DNA from 4 places in the Virgibacillus sp. FSP13 genome. Region 3 is predicted to be linked to each of the others. Evidence: riboswitches for the same ligand, from Rfam matches in the RefSeq annotation. Region 3 holds a riboswitch; each other region holds the start of a gene.
The links. A riboswitch is a leader RNA that binds a small molecule or an ion and turns the genes downstream of it on or off. The one in region 3 is predicted to bind cobalamin.
Positions count from the first base shown of each region.

Region 1: another riboswitch for cobalamin. It lies ahead of ACW2QC_RS11665 (acyl-CoA thioesterase); the one in region 3 lies ahead of ACW2QC_RS11145 (ribonucleoside-diphosphate reductase subunit alpha).
Region 2: another riboswitch for cobalamin. It lies ahead of ACW2QC_RS04220 (ABC transporter substrate-binding protein); the one in region 3 lies ahead of ACW2QC_RS11145 (ribonucleoside-diphosphate reductase subunit alpha).
Region 4: another riboswitch for cobalamin. It lies ahead of ACW2QC_RS04170 (hypothetical protein); the one in region 3 lies ahead of ACW2QC_RS11145 (ribonucleoside-diphosphate reductase subunit alpha).

Region 1 covers NZ_JBSVKG010000012.1:17,720-20,894, reverse strand. The annotation lists gene ACW2QC_RS11670 (YaiI/YqxD family protein) at 50-493, shown strand; gene ACW2QC_RS11665 (acyl-CoA thioesterase) at 524-994, opposite strand; cobalamin riboswitch at 1,123-1,306, opposite strand; gene ACW2QC_RS11660 (DUF2087 domain-containing protein) at 1,422-1,991, shown strand; gene ACW2QC_RS11655 (MFS transporter) at 2,065-3,175, shown strand, end outside.
Region 2 covers NZ_JBSVKG010000003.1:88,148-91,322, forward strand. The annotation lists gene ACW2QC_RS04210 (enoyl-CoA hydratase/isomerase family protein) at 1-729, opposite strand, end outside; gene ACW2QC_RS04215 (enoyl-CoA hydratase-related protein) at 746-1,531, opposite strand; cobalamin riboswitch at 1,837-2,002, shown strand; gene ACW2QC_RS04220 (ABC transporter substrate-binding protein) at 2,158-3,138, shown strand; gene ACW2QC_RS04225 (FecCD family ABC transporter permease) at 3,101-3,175, shown strand, end outside.
Region 3 covers NZ_JBSVKG010000011.1:5,429-8,603, forward strand. The annotation lists gene ACW2QC_RS11145 (ribonucleoside-diphosphate reductase subunit alpha) at 1-1,478, opposite strand, end outside; cobalamin riboswitch at 1,625-1,874, opposite strand; gene ACW2QC_RS11150 (alanine/glycine:cation symporter family protein) at 2,011-3,175, opposite strand, start outside.
Region 4 covers NZ_JBSVKG010000003.1:76,713-79,887, reverse strand. The annotation lists gene ACW2QC_RS04180 (bifunctional 2-methylcitrate dehydratase/aconitate hydratase) at 1-604, opposite strand, end outside; gene mmgD (citrate synthase) at 699-1,808, opposite strand; gene ACW2QC_RS04170 (hypothetical protein) at 1,792-2,031, opposite strand; cobalamin riboswitch at 2,207-2,407, opposite strand; gene queE (7-carboxy-7-deazaguanine synthase QueE) at 2,526-3,175, opposite strand, start outside.

The DNA of each region.
Region 1 (3,175 bases), on a different contig from region 3:
GCGATTTCTGCTATCATTATCACTATCAAACAAAACAGGAGAGAGAACAATGAAAGTTTACGTTGATGCTGACGCTTGTCCAGTAAAGGATATCATCATTTCCATTGCAAAAATCAATCAAATTCCTGTCATTCTTGTAAAAAGCTTTGCCCACTACTCCAACAACCAAGAGCCACAGGGGGTCGAAACGATCTATGTCGACACTGGGGCTGACTCTGCTGATTATCGGATTATGAAATTGGCACAAAAAGATGACATTATTATCACACAAGATTATGGTCTTGCTTCTTTAAGTTTAGCAAAGGGATGTGTCGTTCTACATCATAAAGGATTCGCCTACTCAAATGAGAATATCGATCAACTCCTGCAAACACGTTACGAAAGTGCCATGGCTAGAAAAAGCGGCAAACGTACAAAAGGACCCAAAGCTTTTACAGCTGAAGATGAAAAAAAATTTAGCGATCTATTTAAAAAAGTAATTGAACAAAGTTAGTTAGCACCCAAAGCTCGGCGTCCCTTTTTATCATCGTATATTTGCTCGCTTTTCCCGATTCTCCTTTCGTGATGGTGCTGTATGATATAACCTTTTCTCTTCCTCGGTTTCCGGAAAAACGTTCGGAACCGGAACCGGCTTCCCCTGTTCGTTAACAGCTACCATGGTAAGAAAAGATTCTGTTGTCAGTCTTTCTTCATTTTTAATCAAATCATTTGCGGTAACTTTCACATACACTTCCATTGAACTTGTCCCTGTATACGTCACAAATGCTTCTAATGTTAACGAATCCCCAACTTTTGCCGAAGAAAGGAAATCAACAGAATCAATCGATGCTGTAACAACTGCGCTTTTTGCATGCTTCATCGCAGTTAATGCAGCAATTTCATCAATATAAGCTAGAACCTTACCACCAAATATTGTATCTAAATGGTTTGTATCTGGTGGTAATACTAAACGAGTTTGAACGGTTTTAGAATCCTGTATAGCTATTTTTTCCATAGTAATATCCTCCCAAAAATTAAAAAACACCTTCCATAATAGAAGATGTTAAAAATGCGCACTAAAATTTAATTACATTAAATATGTATAAACGCAAAACGCAACACCCTCCTATTTCCCGTAGGATTGAAATGTCCTTCCCTATGGCAGGTCTCCTGGCTTCGAATCATCGAATCACTTTCCTTCCCGTTTCCTATTCAAAACAGTGGTTATCAAAGGATTCTCCTCGTTACAGTGGCGGGACCGCGTTGGAATTTCACCAACTTCCCTTTTCAACTTTTTATACAAGTCACCATAAGGCAAATGTATTCAATTGTATTTAGTATACCATTTTTTATTATAATGTGGGTGTTTCATCACTTTGACTATTGTAATATATATCTAATTAGATTACAATCTAATTAGATATATATTAGGGGGTACACATATGCAACTTGAACGTATCGTTAATTTTCATAAAACAATCGGAGACAAAACAAGAATTCAAATCATTGCTTTGCTAAAAGATGGCCCACTCCACGGGCAGGCAATTGCAGGGAAGCTTGGGCTGACCCCGCCTACTATCTCCTATCATATTAATAAATTAAAAGAGATCGATATCATTTACCAGCGGAGGGAGAAAAATACGATCTATTTTCACTTAAATGAGAAAAAGCTGGCATTTATGGCACAGGCAATTCTTAGGATTGGGGGAGAAAAAGAAATGGAGCAATTTCAGGTTAATAACGAAGAAAAATATAAGGTAATACAAAATTTCTTCCAAGACGGAAAACTAAAGAATATCCCTGCACAACGTAAAAAGAAACTTATTATTCTGGAATATCTTGTAAAGGGACTAGAAATAGGCAGAACATACAGCGAAAAAGAAATCAATGAACACATTAAACAATTTTATGGGGACTTTGCGACTATTAGGCGTGAATTCATCATGTGCCAATTTATGTCGAGGCAAAATGGTGAATATGAATTAAACCCCGAAGAATTGTGGCTGATCTAGTCAGCCTATTTTTTTAATCATCTAATTAGATATATATTAAATTAGATGGAATTATAATTAGGTGGTGATATAAATGAAAAATTGGATGGTTTGGAAACAAGAGAAAAATTATCAAAAGCTTTTCTGGTCTGGAACTATTAATGGAATAGGAAATCGCTTTACCCAAGTAGCTATTCTCACGTTGCTATACCAAGTTACCGAATCTGGTATTGCCATTGGACTTCTGTTTGCTATACGAATGGCCCCTTTTTTACTTTTAGCCCCAATCGGTGGAATGCTAGCAGACCGATTTTCCAAGAAAAAAATACTGATTACAATTGATCTATTGCGCATTCCATTTGCGATATCACCAATCCTTGTGCAAGGGTCAGGGGATTTATGGATTGTGTACATAAGTGCATTTTGTCTAGCAACTGGGGAAGCTATCTATTCCCCAACAAGAATGTCAACCATTCCAACACTTGTAAAACAGGATAGATTATTATATATTAACGCGATTGAACAAATCATGGTTGGCTTTGTACTCGTTGTCGGTTCAAGTACTGGGGGAGTCATTTCCTATTTATTCGGTTTACACCTCCCTTTTATACTAGATGGGTTATCATACCTTATCTCAGCATTATTTATCTTGAAAATGACAATTCCAACAGTCACGAAAGAGAAAAAATATAATCCCATTCACCATGCTCAATCAACATGGAAGTTAATTACTGGGTCGTCCATACTGCTTATCTTTATTTTTATTGAAATTACCATGCCTTTAGCCAATGGGGTTGATAATGTTCTCATGAGCGTATATGCACTTGATGTTTTTCACAAGGGAGACCTTGGAGTTGGATTGATTTACACAGCGCTTGGATTAGGTTTCATTATAAGTTCTTTCTTTTCATCTAAATTAAAGCGAAAACTAGTAGTGTTAGTCGTGATATTTATCGGTCTTGAAGGTAGTGGCCATCTTCTCTTAAGTGTTGTTCCGACTTTTTCGTTTGCTCTACTAACTGTTTTATTTATCACATTCGCTGGAGGAATCAGTAACATTTGTTCAAGCACACTTATCATGAAAATCGTACCAAAAGCAAGGCAAGGGGCATTTTTTGGATTGACACAAATGATATCGAATACAGCATTAGGCCTTTCGATGGGTGTAGCTGGATTTTTATTGGAAGTATTCAATCCAAGAACAT
Region 2 (3,175 bases), on a different contig from region 3:
GTCATGGGAAAAATGCTGATCAATTTTAGTTTGTAAAGGAGCTAATATCCCACTAGTTTCTGGATTATCTGTATACATATCCAATAATTGGTCCAATTTTTTTACTGTGTTTACTGTGTGCCAGTTCGTGTTTTCTACTTCGCGAAGTAAATTAGTTAATTGATCACTGGACAGGAAAGCCTCGGCAGCATTTGTATAGATAACATCTGGTGCTGAAATAACGGACGCTGTTAATGCTTGGTAACGTCCTGTATAATCTGGAGCCTTGTTTAAAAAGTAAGCTGCCCCAACATCTGGAAAAAAGCCAATATTCATTTCAGGCATTGCCCATTTCGTTTGTTCTGTTACAATTCGATGGCTGGCCCCGTATGAGAGTCCTACACCACCGCCCATGACGATGCCGTCTAAGCAGGCGATAATTGGCTTTGGAAATCGATAAAGAACTTGGTCAGTTATATATTCCTCTTTAAAGAATTGTTCTGCTGTTCGCAATGCTGCTTGACCCTTTCTTGCTTCATATAGGGTTTTAATATCCCCACCAGCACAAAATCCCTTCGATCCCGCACCTTGTAGTATGACGATGCATATCGCATCGTCTTGACCCCATTCCAAAAGATTTTCCTTTATTTGAACGAGCATGTCGTATGTTAATGAGTTTATTGCCTTTGGTCGATTCAAAGTAATTGTAGCTACACCATTTTCATCAGTAGAAAATAAAACTTCGGCCATGGTATTGGACACTCCTTTATGAATGATTGAAATGAGGCTTCCGCTTTTCAGTAAAAGCTTGAACCCCTTCCTTGGCATCTTCTGTTAAAAACAACTCAGCAAATCGCTTTCTTTCCCGTTCTAACCCTTTTTCAAATGTTTCATTATATCCCTTTGTAACACACTCGATTGCTCGTTTGATACTTGTCATACTTTTCCCATCCACAAAGGATTGGGCAATTGTTAAGGCTGTGGTTAAAAGTTTTTCAGGGGAAACGGTTACCTGCACAATTCCAAGTTCTTTGGCTTCACTACTATTAATTTGTTTACCCGTTAAAATTAACTCTAACGCTGTTGCTGTGTCAGTCATTCGGCTAAGTCGCTGTGTTCCACCGAACGACGGTATTAGCCCGAGCTTTAACTCTGGAAGTCCAAGAACAGCATTTTCAGAGGCGATCCGAAAGTGACATCCCATTGCTAATTCTAAGCCGCCGCCTAATGCAGGTCCATTAATTGCCGCAATGACAGGTTTATTCATTGCTTCTATTTCATTGCAAAGTGCTTGTCCCGCTTCTGACATTTTCTGTCCCTTATTATAATCACCAAGGGCCGGTATAAATTCCTTAATGTCTGCACCAGCTACAAAGAATCGGCCAAATCCTGTGATGACCACTCCATGTACATTCTCTTTTAACTTTAAATCTTCTATGGCTGAGCGTAATTCTGAGATACATGAAGATGATAAAGTATTTGCAGGTGGAGCATTTATCTCCACAATAGCGATATCGTTTTCGGTTGTTATTTTTAGTGCACGATAGTTCATAAAGAAAATCCCCCTTAAAAATTACTGCTAATATTGTTGCAAGAACTGTGCCAGGCACTAACGCTTATATCGCAAGGTGAAAAACTGTGAAAAGTGTCTATGTGTCTATACAATTTGACGGATATGGTGACTCTGTCATAAAGGAATGAGCTTATTATCGCCAAATAAAACGTGGAGGGCGTTCGTAGTAGTTAAATTTAACGCAGGAAGTACTGCTGTCTAAACTTGTCGCATCTACTCTAAATTCTTCCTTTTTTGCTGTTCTAGATTACGCAGATAGTGTATACTCAAGAATGGAAAATATAATATGTGTAACAGAATAGGGTGTCTGTCGTAAAGACTTAAAAGGGAAGTTGGTGAAAACCCAACGCGGTCCCGCCACTGTAAATGGTTTTTGCCTGTATAACTACTGAAAAGAACAGGAAATGAGATGCCATGAGCCAGGAGACCTACCCAATTCTGATATACCAATAAACCTACGAGGATAGGGAGGTGTATAGTCGGCAGAACATCATACTTGATCATGATTGCTGAACAATATTCGTTTAAACATCTTTCATAGCTAAGATGTTTTTATTTTGGTTTAGAAGTATGAGCTTTTAATAGGAAAACAGGAGGAAAAAGAAATGAAATTGAAAAAAATACAGTTATTATTACTGATGATGATCCTATTCATCGGGATATTGACAGGCTGTGGCAGTTCCTCGGATGATGCCGAAAAGGATAACAATAGCGATAAAGATGCGAAAACAGAACAGACAGAGGAAGCCGATTTCCCAGTAACCGTTACAGATGGAACTGGTGAAGAGCTGACAATTGAAGAAAAACCAGAACGAATCGTATCTGTCCTGCCAAGCAATACAGAAATGGCTTTTGCTTTAGGACTAGGCGAACAAATTGTTGGGGTTTCTGATCATGATAATTATCCAGAAGAAGCAGCAGAAAAGGAAAAAATCGGTGGTTTGGAATTAAATGTTGAAAAGATCCTTGCACTTGACCCGCAATTGGTGTTAGCAGATCAAACCAATGATGAGAAAGCACTGAATCAGATTAAAGAAGCTGGAATCCCAGTATTGATTGTTGGGGAAGCAACCGACTTTGAGGGTGTCTATGAAACAATTGAATTGATGGGGAAAGCAACCGGGGCACAAGAAAAAGCAGATCAGGTTATTGGGGATATGAAAGATGAATTAACATCACTTAAGGAGAAAGCTAGCAAGATAAAGGAAGATGAACGGAAAAAGGTATATATGGAAATTTCACCTTCACCAGAGATCTTTACTGCGGGGAAAAATACATTTATGGACGAGCTATTATCTGTTATAAATGCTGACAACGCCGCTGCAGATCAGGATGGTTGGGTCAAAATGAATGAAGAAGCAGTTATTTCTATGAATCCGGACGTTGTGATTACGACATATGGATCATATGTGGATGATCCTGTTGCGGAGGTAACCGAACGTGAAGGCTGGGAGGATATTACGGCAGTCAAGAATGAGCAGATCTATGACGTGAATGCTGATCTTGTTAATCGTCCAGGCCCTCGTTTGGTTGAAGGAGCAGAGGAACTTGGTAAGGCGATCTATCCAGATGTTTTCAAAGACTAAAAAAATAAGTGCCTATCCCATATTGTTGCTGGTTTTG
Region 3 (3,175 bases):
AAATTACACACAACAAAATCACCTGGTTTACGAACGATCACGATATTTCCTTGCTCATCCTGATATTCGTTGGTAATGGTTGTTGCCGACATATTCTGCATAATTTCCGTACATAAATTGCTACAATAAATTGCTGTTCGACCTTTTCCACGCACATGTTTATTCGGATTTTGTCGATTCGCCTCGTCTCGATAAAACATGTACGGTGTCCCAGTCTCTAATTGGGCAACCATAATCCGTGCCATGATATCCATTGCTCGATATGTTTTTCTTGGTAAAAGTGGATGATTAACCGCCTCTTCATATTTCTCTGTAAAATAGCTCCGATCTGATTCATCGTAAAAATCCTCTAAACCAAGTGCAGCACCATTTTCATCCTTCCAGCCCATCATTTGTTTCACCTGATGTGGGCAAAATGTATGCCATTCGCCAATACTTCTCCCGTTCTCATCAACTTCTTGCAACTTTTTCATAAATAAATCAGGAATGGCTACACCTGTAAAAATATCATGGGCTTTACGGCGTTCATCACCATTGTTTGTTTTCAAATCAAGGAATCCATCCATTATGTCTTTATGGAAAACATCTAGATAAATAGCTACCGCGCCTTGTCGCTGCCCAAGCTGATCGACACTGACTGCAGTATCATTCAAAAGGCGAATCCATGGAACAACGCCAGATGAATTTCCTTTAAACTTTTTAATATCTGATCCAAGTGCTCTTACCTTTCCGTAATAAGCACCAATTCCGCCGCCGTCCTTGCTGAGCCTAGCAATATCCCAGTTGTTTAGATAAATACCATCAAGCGAATCATCGACTGTGTCTATAAAACACGATGAAAGCTGGCCAAAACTTTTGCCCGCATTGGCGAGGGTTGGGGTAGCTACTGTCATGTATAAATTACTCATTGCCCAATAAGCCTCTTTGATCAATTCAAGCCGCTTCTCCTCGGCCTCATCCTTCATCAGTGTCATTGCAATAATCATGAACCGTTCTTGCGGGAGTTCGTAAATATTACGGTCATGATCCCGTGTTATGTAACGATCAGCAAGTAAAAAGAGGCCAATATAATTGAACAGTTGATCACGCTCAGGAATAATCTCCCTTCCTAATGCTATTATTTCTTCTTTGGAATAACAGTTTACTAGATTGGACGAATAAATCCCCTTTTCAGTTAGCACCTTAATTAATCTATGAAAATCGCTATAACGCTGTTCCGGATGATACCCACGGTTTTCAGCTGCCTCTTGATAGAGTTCATTTAAATACATACGCGCCGCTACAAACGTCCAGGCAGGTTCATCCATGGCAATATTATTTAATGCATAAAATAATGCGTGCTGATTTACATCCGCTTTTGAGCTATTTAGTTGGTTGATTTGCTGTTTCACTTCACGAACATCTAGCCCATATGTTTCAGCAGCTATATCAATTTGTTCCAGTACATCATTAATCTCAGTAGATGTTTTTGTCATCATACGTTAATCGCTCCCTTTTCGTTTTAGAGAATTAAAAAATCCACTCAACTACTAATTGAGTGGATGAAATGACAGCAGTTAAAAAGCATACAGAAGTCCTGTGTGCACTATAACTATCATCTCATCTTCTCAATCCCCGAAGAAGTTGAAATTTCTTAAGCAAGACAGGTCTACTGACTAATGCTTCACCCTACTCCTGAGCCCTTCCCATATAAGAAGCCGTTTAAAAATCACCAAATCGAATTGCTTCGTTTCTAATTTGGAAACCTTCTGAACGTCTATACTTATACAGTGGTTTTGCTCATTTTCGTCAGCATTTACAGTTGCGGGGGCAGTTCTGGGTTTTCACCAGATTCCCAATTAAGCCGAATGGCGTCTACGCTTAAGGCAAATACTATATATGGTTTTATCGACATTTTAATACACAATATATTGTAAATCATGTCTAAGTTCATACTAAATGAATTCTTCCCTTTTAGCAAGGGTAAAACAAAAAACTGCCTACTCATTAAAAGTAGACAGTCCACAATACTTATTTATCTACATGACTCGCCTTATCTCGATCCCAGAATTCAACACCGGAATCATCATCCAATGCATCTTTATAAAAGACTGGATCCTTACCAGCTTTTCGTTGCCTTTGATAATCTTGTAAAACACGGTTGGCAATTTTGAACAACCTGGTAATCGCGTAAAGGTTAATAAGTGCCATAATCGCCATTGTCAAATCCGCTAGTGCCCATACAAGGTCGAATGTTGCAATAGCACCAAAGACAACCATCGCCAGTACTGCAATTCGATAAATAAACAAGCCGAATTTGCTGTCTTTTACATATCCGATATTATTTTCACCGTAATAATAGTTACCTAAAATGGAGCTATAAGCAAACAGGAATATCGCAATTGCAATAAATATTGATGCCCAGTCACCGATATGAAATCCAAATGCATTTTGGGTCAACTGGATACCATCGAGCTTGCTTCCCTCATAACCACCAGCTGAAATAATAATAAACGCTGTTGCACTACAGATTAAAATGGTATCAAAGAAAACACCTAATGCTTGGATTAAACCTTGTTTAGCTGGATGTGTTACTTCAGCAGTTGCTGCCGCATTTGGAGCACTACCCATACCAGCCTCATTCGAGAATAATCCCCGTTTAATCCCCATCATGATTGCCGCACCGAATCCACCGCCGGCTACTTCACGAATACCGAATGCATTTTCAAAAATTAACGCAAGCAAATCTGGTATTGCCGTAATGTTTACAATCAGTATATAAATCGCAATAAAGATATATATAATTGCCATAATCGGAACAATAATTTGTGTTACATTAGCAATGCTCTTTAGGCCACCAAAAATAACAATTGCTGTTAGCAAGACCAAAATAACAGCCATATACCCTTGCTTAAAGTCAAATTCCCCAGAAAAAGCTAAGCTTATCGTATTGGATTGAACGGAATTAAATACGAGACCATATGTGAACGTAATCGTTATAGCAAAAATAATTCCCAGCCAACGATTGTTCAGTCCCTTTTCCATGTAATAGGCTGGACCACCACGATATTGATTTTTCTCTGGAACTTTGTAAACTTGTGATAATGTACTCTCAACAAACGCTGACGCTGATCCAAGCAAGGCAATCAGCCACATCCAAAAAACAGCACCAGGACCACCTGCAGCTACTGCGGAT
Region 4 (3,175 bases), on a different contig from region 3:
CGATCCAAGCATTCGACAGTGCGTTAATAATTTCCTCACGTTTGCCACCTAACATTTTTGTCACAACAGCCGTCGTAGCTATTTTTACAAATAATACATGATCAAGTCCGACACGATTTAAACTGTTTTCCAATGCAAGCACACCTTGAATTTCATGTGCTTTAATCATCATTTCCAATATATTATGAACCTGAAGCGGATCTTGTCCTTTTGCAACACGCACCTGACTAACATGATCAGCAACTGCTAGAATTCCTCCTAAGTTATCGGAAGGGTGTCCCCATTCTGCCGCCAGCCACGTATCATTGTAATCAAGCCAACGAATCATTGTTCCAATATTAAAAGCTCCACGCACTGGATCAAGTACATGGGATGTACCAGGCACACGAGTTCCATTAGGCACAATCGTACCAGGTATAATGGGGCCAAGTAACTTTGTGCACTCTGGATAGCTAAGCGCAAGAATGCCACAGCCTAAAGTATCCATCAAAACATAGCTGGCTGTCGTATATGCTTCTGTACTTGTAATTTCTTTGTTTAAGACATAATCGGCAATTTCTTCTAATAATACATCGGTCTTATTCGTTTCATCCACTTTTAACACATTCCTCTTCCTTTCTCAATCGATGTTATATATTATATATATAAGTGGTGGTTATATCACTATGGCGAGCAGGTCACAACTCCCCAGTTGTTTACTATGAATACTGCTCGCCAACATAGTTTACACGTGGGCGAAAAAGCCGGTTATTTTGATGCTGTTCAATAACATGTGCACATAATCCAACTGTTCGGGCACTAAAAAAGATTGGTGTATATAACTGGATTGGAATCCTAAGCAACCAATATACAGGAGCAGCATAATAATCCAAGTTCGGGTATAATCCTTTTTCTCGCTTCATCAGCTCCTCACCAGCCTCGCACATTTCTAGCAACAAGAAGTCTCCTTTTTTTTCACAAAGCCGCTTTAGCGATTCTTTCATAATCAGCGCTCTTGGATCCATTTTGTTCATATAAACACGATGTCCAAATCCCATGATCTTCTCTTTTTGTTGCAGCTTTTTCAACAATAATTCTTCAAATCCTGCAGTCGAATCTACCTCAAGCAACATGTGCATGACAGCCTCATTGGCCCCCCCGTGTAAATTACCTTTCAGTGATGAAACTGCGCCAGTTAATGCACCATATAGATCTGAATGTGTCGACGCAATTACCCTTGCAGTAAATGTTGAATTCGGCATTTCGTGCTCACTATACAAGAGTAGAGATCGATCAAAAATCTTCGCCTCTTGTTCAGACGGAACCTCCCCTGTAATCATATATAAAAAATTAGCACTATAAGACAAATCCTTGTGAGGGTGAACCGGTTTTTGTTTATTTAGAACCCGATAACTATTAACTGTAATATTAGGGAGTTTTGCCAGGAGATCGTAGGCACGATTGTTATTCACCTTCAAAGAGCGATCATCAATATTCTCTTCGTACCCCGCAAGCACGGATATGCCTGTTCTTAATCCATCCATCGGGTGTGTCTTTTTAGGCAATAATGCAAAAACATCAATTACATTGGATGGAACATTATACCTTGCCTTTAACTTCTTCTCTAATTTTGTTTTTTCGATTTGATTAGGCAGCGTATCCTCAAATAAAAGATGTACAATGTCTAAGTAATCCCTACTCTTAGATAACTCGATCAAATCATAACCCTTTATAATGATCTTCTCTTGTTCAGTATCAAGCAGTGAAATCCCAGTTTCTGCTGCAATAACTCCTTCAAGCCCAGGTACAAACTTAGTTTCCGTTTCCATTTAATTCCTCCCTCTCTCCTATTAGTTCTATCAGAACACTATTGGAAGCCCTTTCAAGATTTATTAAATAACGTCCTTTTGTTTCGTCACTCTCTTTACAAGTATCAATTTCTTTTTTCATTCGTTCATAACATACTTGCATGGGAGAAGATTGATCAACTGCCAAATTGTTCATAATCGCTGCCTTTAAACATTCCGTGAAATAAGTCACTGTTCCATACAAATTGTTTTCCCCCAGATGTTTGTTTATTTTCTGTATTTTTAATGCAATAAAAAAACAACTCCCCTTTTAGAAGTTGTTAGCATGCATCCCAAAAAAAGCATAAATAAACATGGTAAATTTCCAGAACATGTTCATCTGTTTATTCGCATGTAACACCTCCTATCCTCGTAGGTATGGATGTTGCTAGACATAGGCAGGTCTCCTGGCTCATGGTCATCACTTTTCGAACCTTCCCATTTTCATATACGTGAAAACAGTGGTTTTTCTCGAATCGTTCCCATACACAGTTGCGGGACAGCGTCGGGTTTTCACCGAACTTCCCTTTTAAGCAATAAAATGGAATTAACTTTATTGCACCTACATCTTTAACCTATTCAGTTAATCTCTTAAATTATATCACTCACTTTCAAAGATTACAATAATTCTTACATTTAATCTATGGCAAGTAATCCTGGAATTAAAAACAACGCAGGATCATCGCACATGTTCCTTTATCAAACCCCCCGCAAATTCCCCCACAAATACGTATGCAGTTGTGGTAAAACGCGTACATTCTTCAACACGTTGCTGGCCATCACCTGATCAATCAACCATTCATACCGGTCCAGCAAATGCTCAAGCAATTTCTCGTTGTCAGCGTTGGCGGTATCATCATTCCCCACTTGCAAAAATAACGGAACATCCGGATACCGCTGATGTAGCTTCGTTGCATAGTCCAAATCTGCTTGATCAAAAATGACAACTTTTAAACTGAATGTTCCCTGCTGATGCAATGTTAGCGAATCAATGATAGAGTCAAGGATATCAAAATTTGTCCGCATTCCAGAGCTCGGCGGTTTTGGTGAAATCGTCAGCTCATCGATCTTTACGAACCATGGCTGCCACTTACTTCCTTGTGTCTCAAGTGCGATTTTAATTTGCTGGCCATGAAGCAAATCAACAAGTCCATCTAACCCCGCAAGTAATCCGGGGTTCCCTCCAGAAATGGTTACATGGCCAAAGCGGCCGCCTGCTTGTTCCTGTAACGCCTCCCAAATATCTTCTGGCTCCATCATTTGGATGTTTTCCTTTTCCGATCCATCCCAAGTGAACTTAGAGTCACACCAGGAGCAGGAATAGTCGCATCCCGCGGTTCGGACAAACA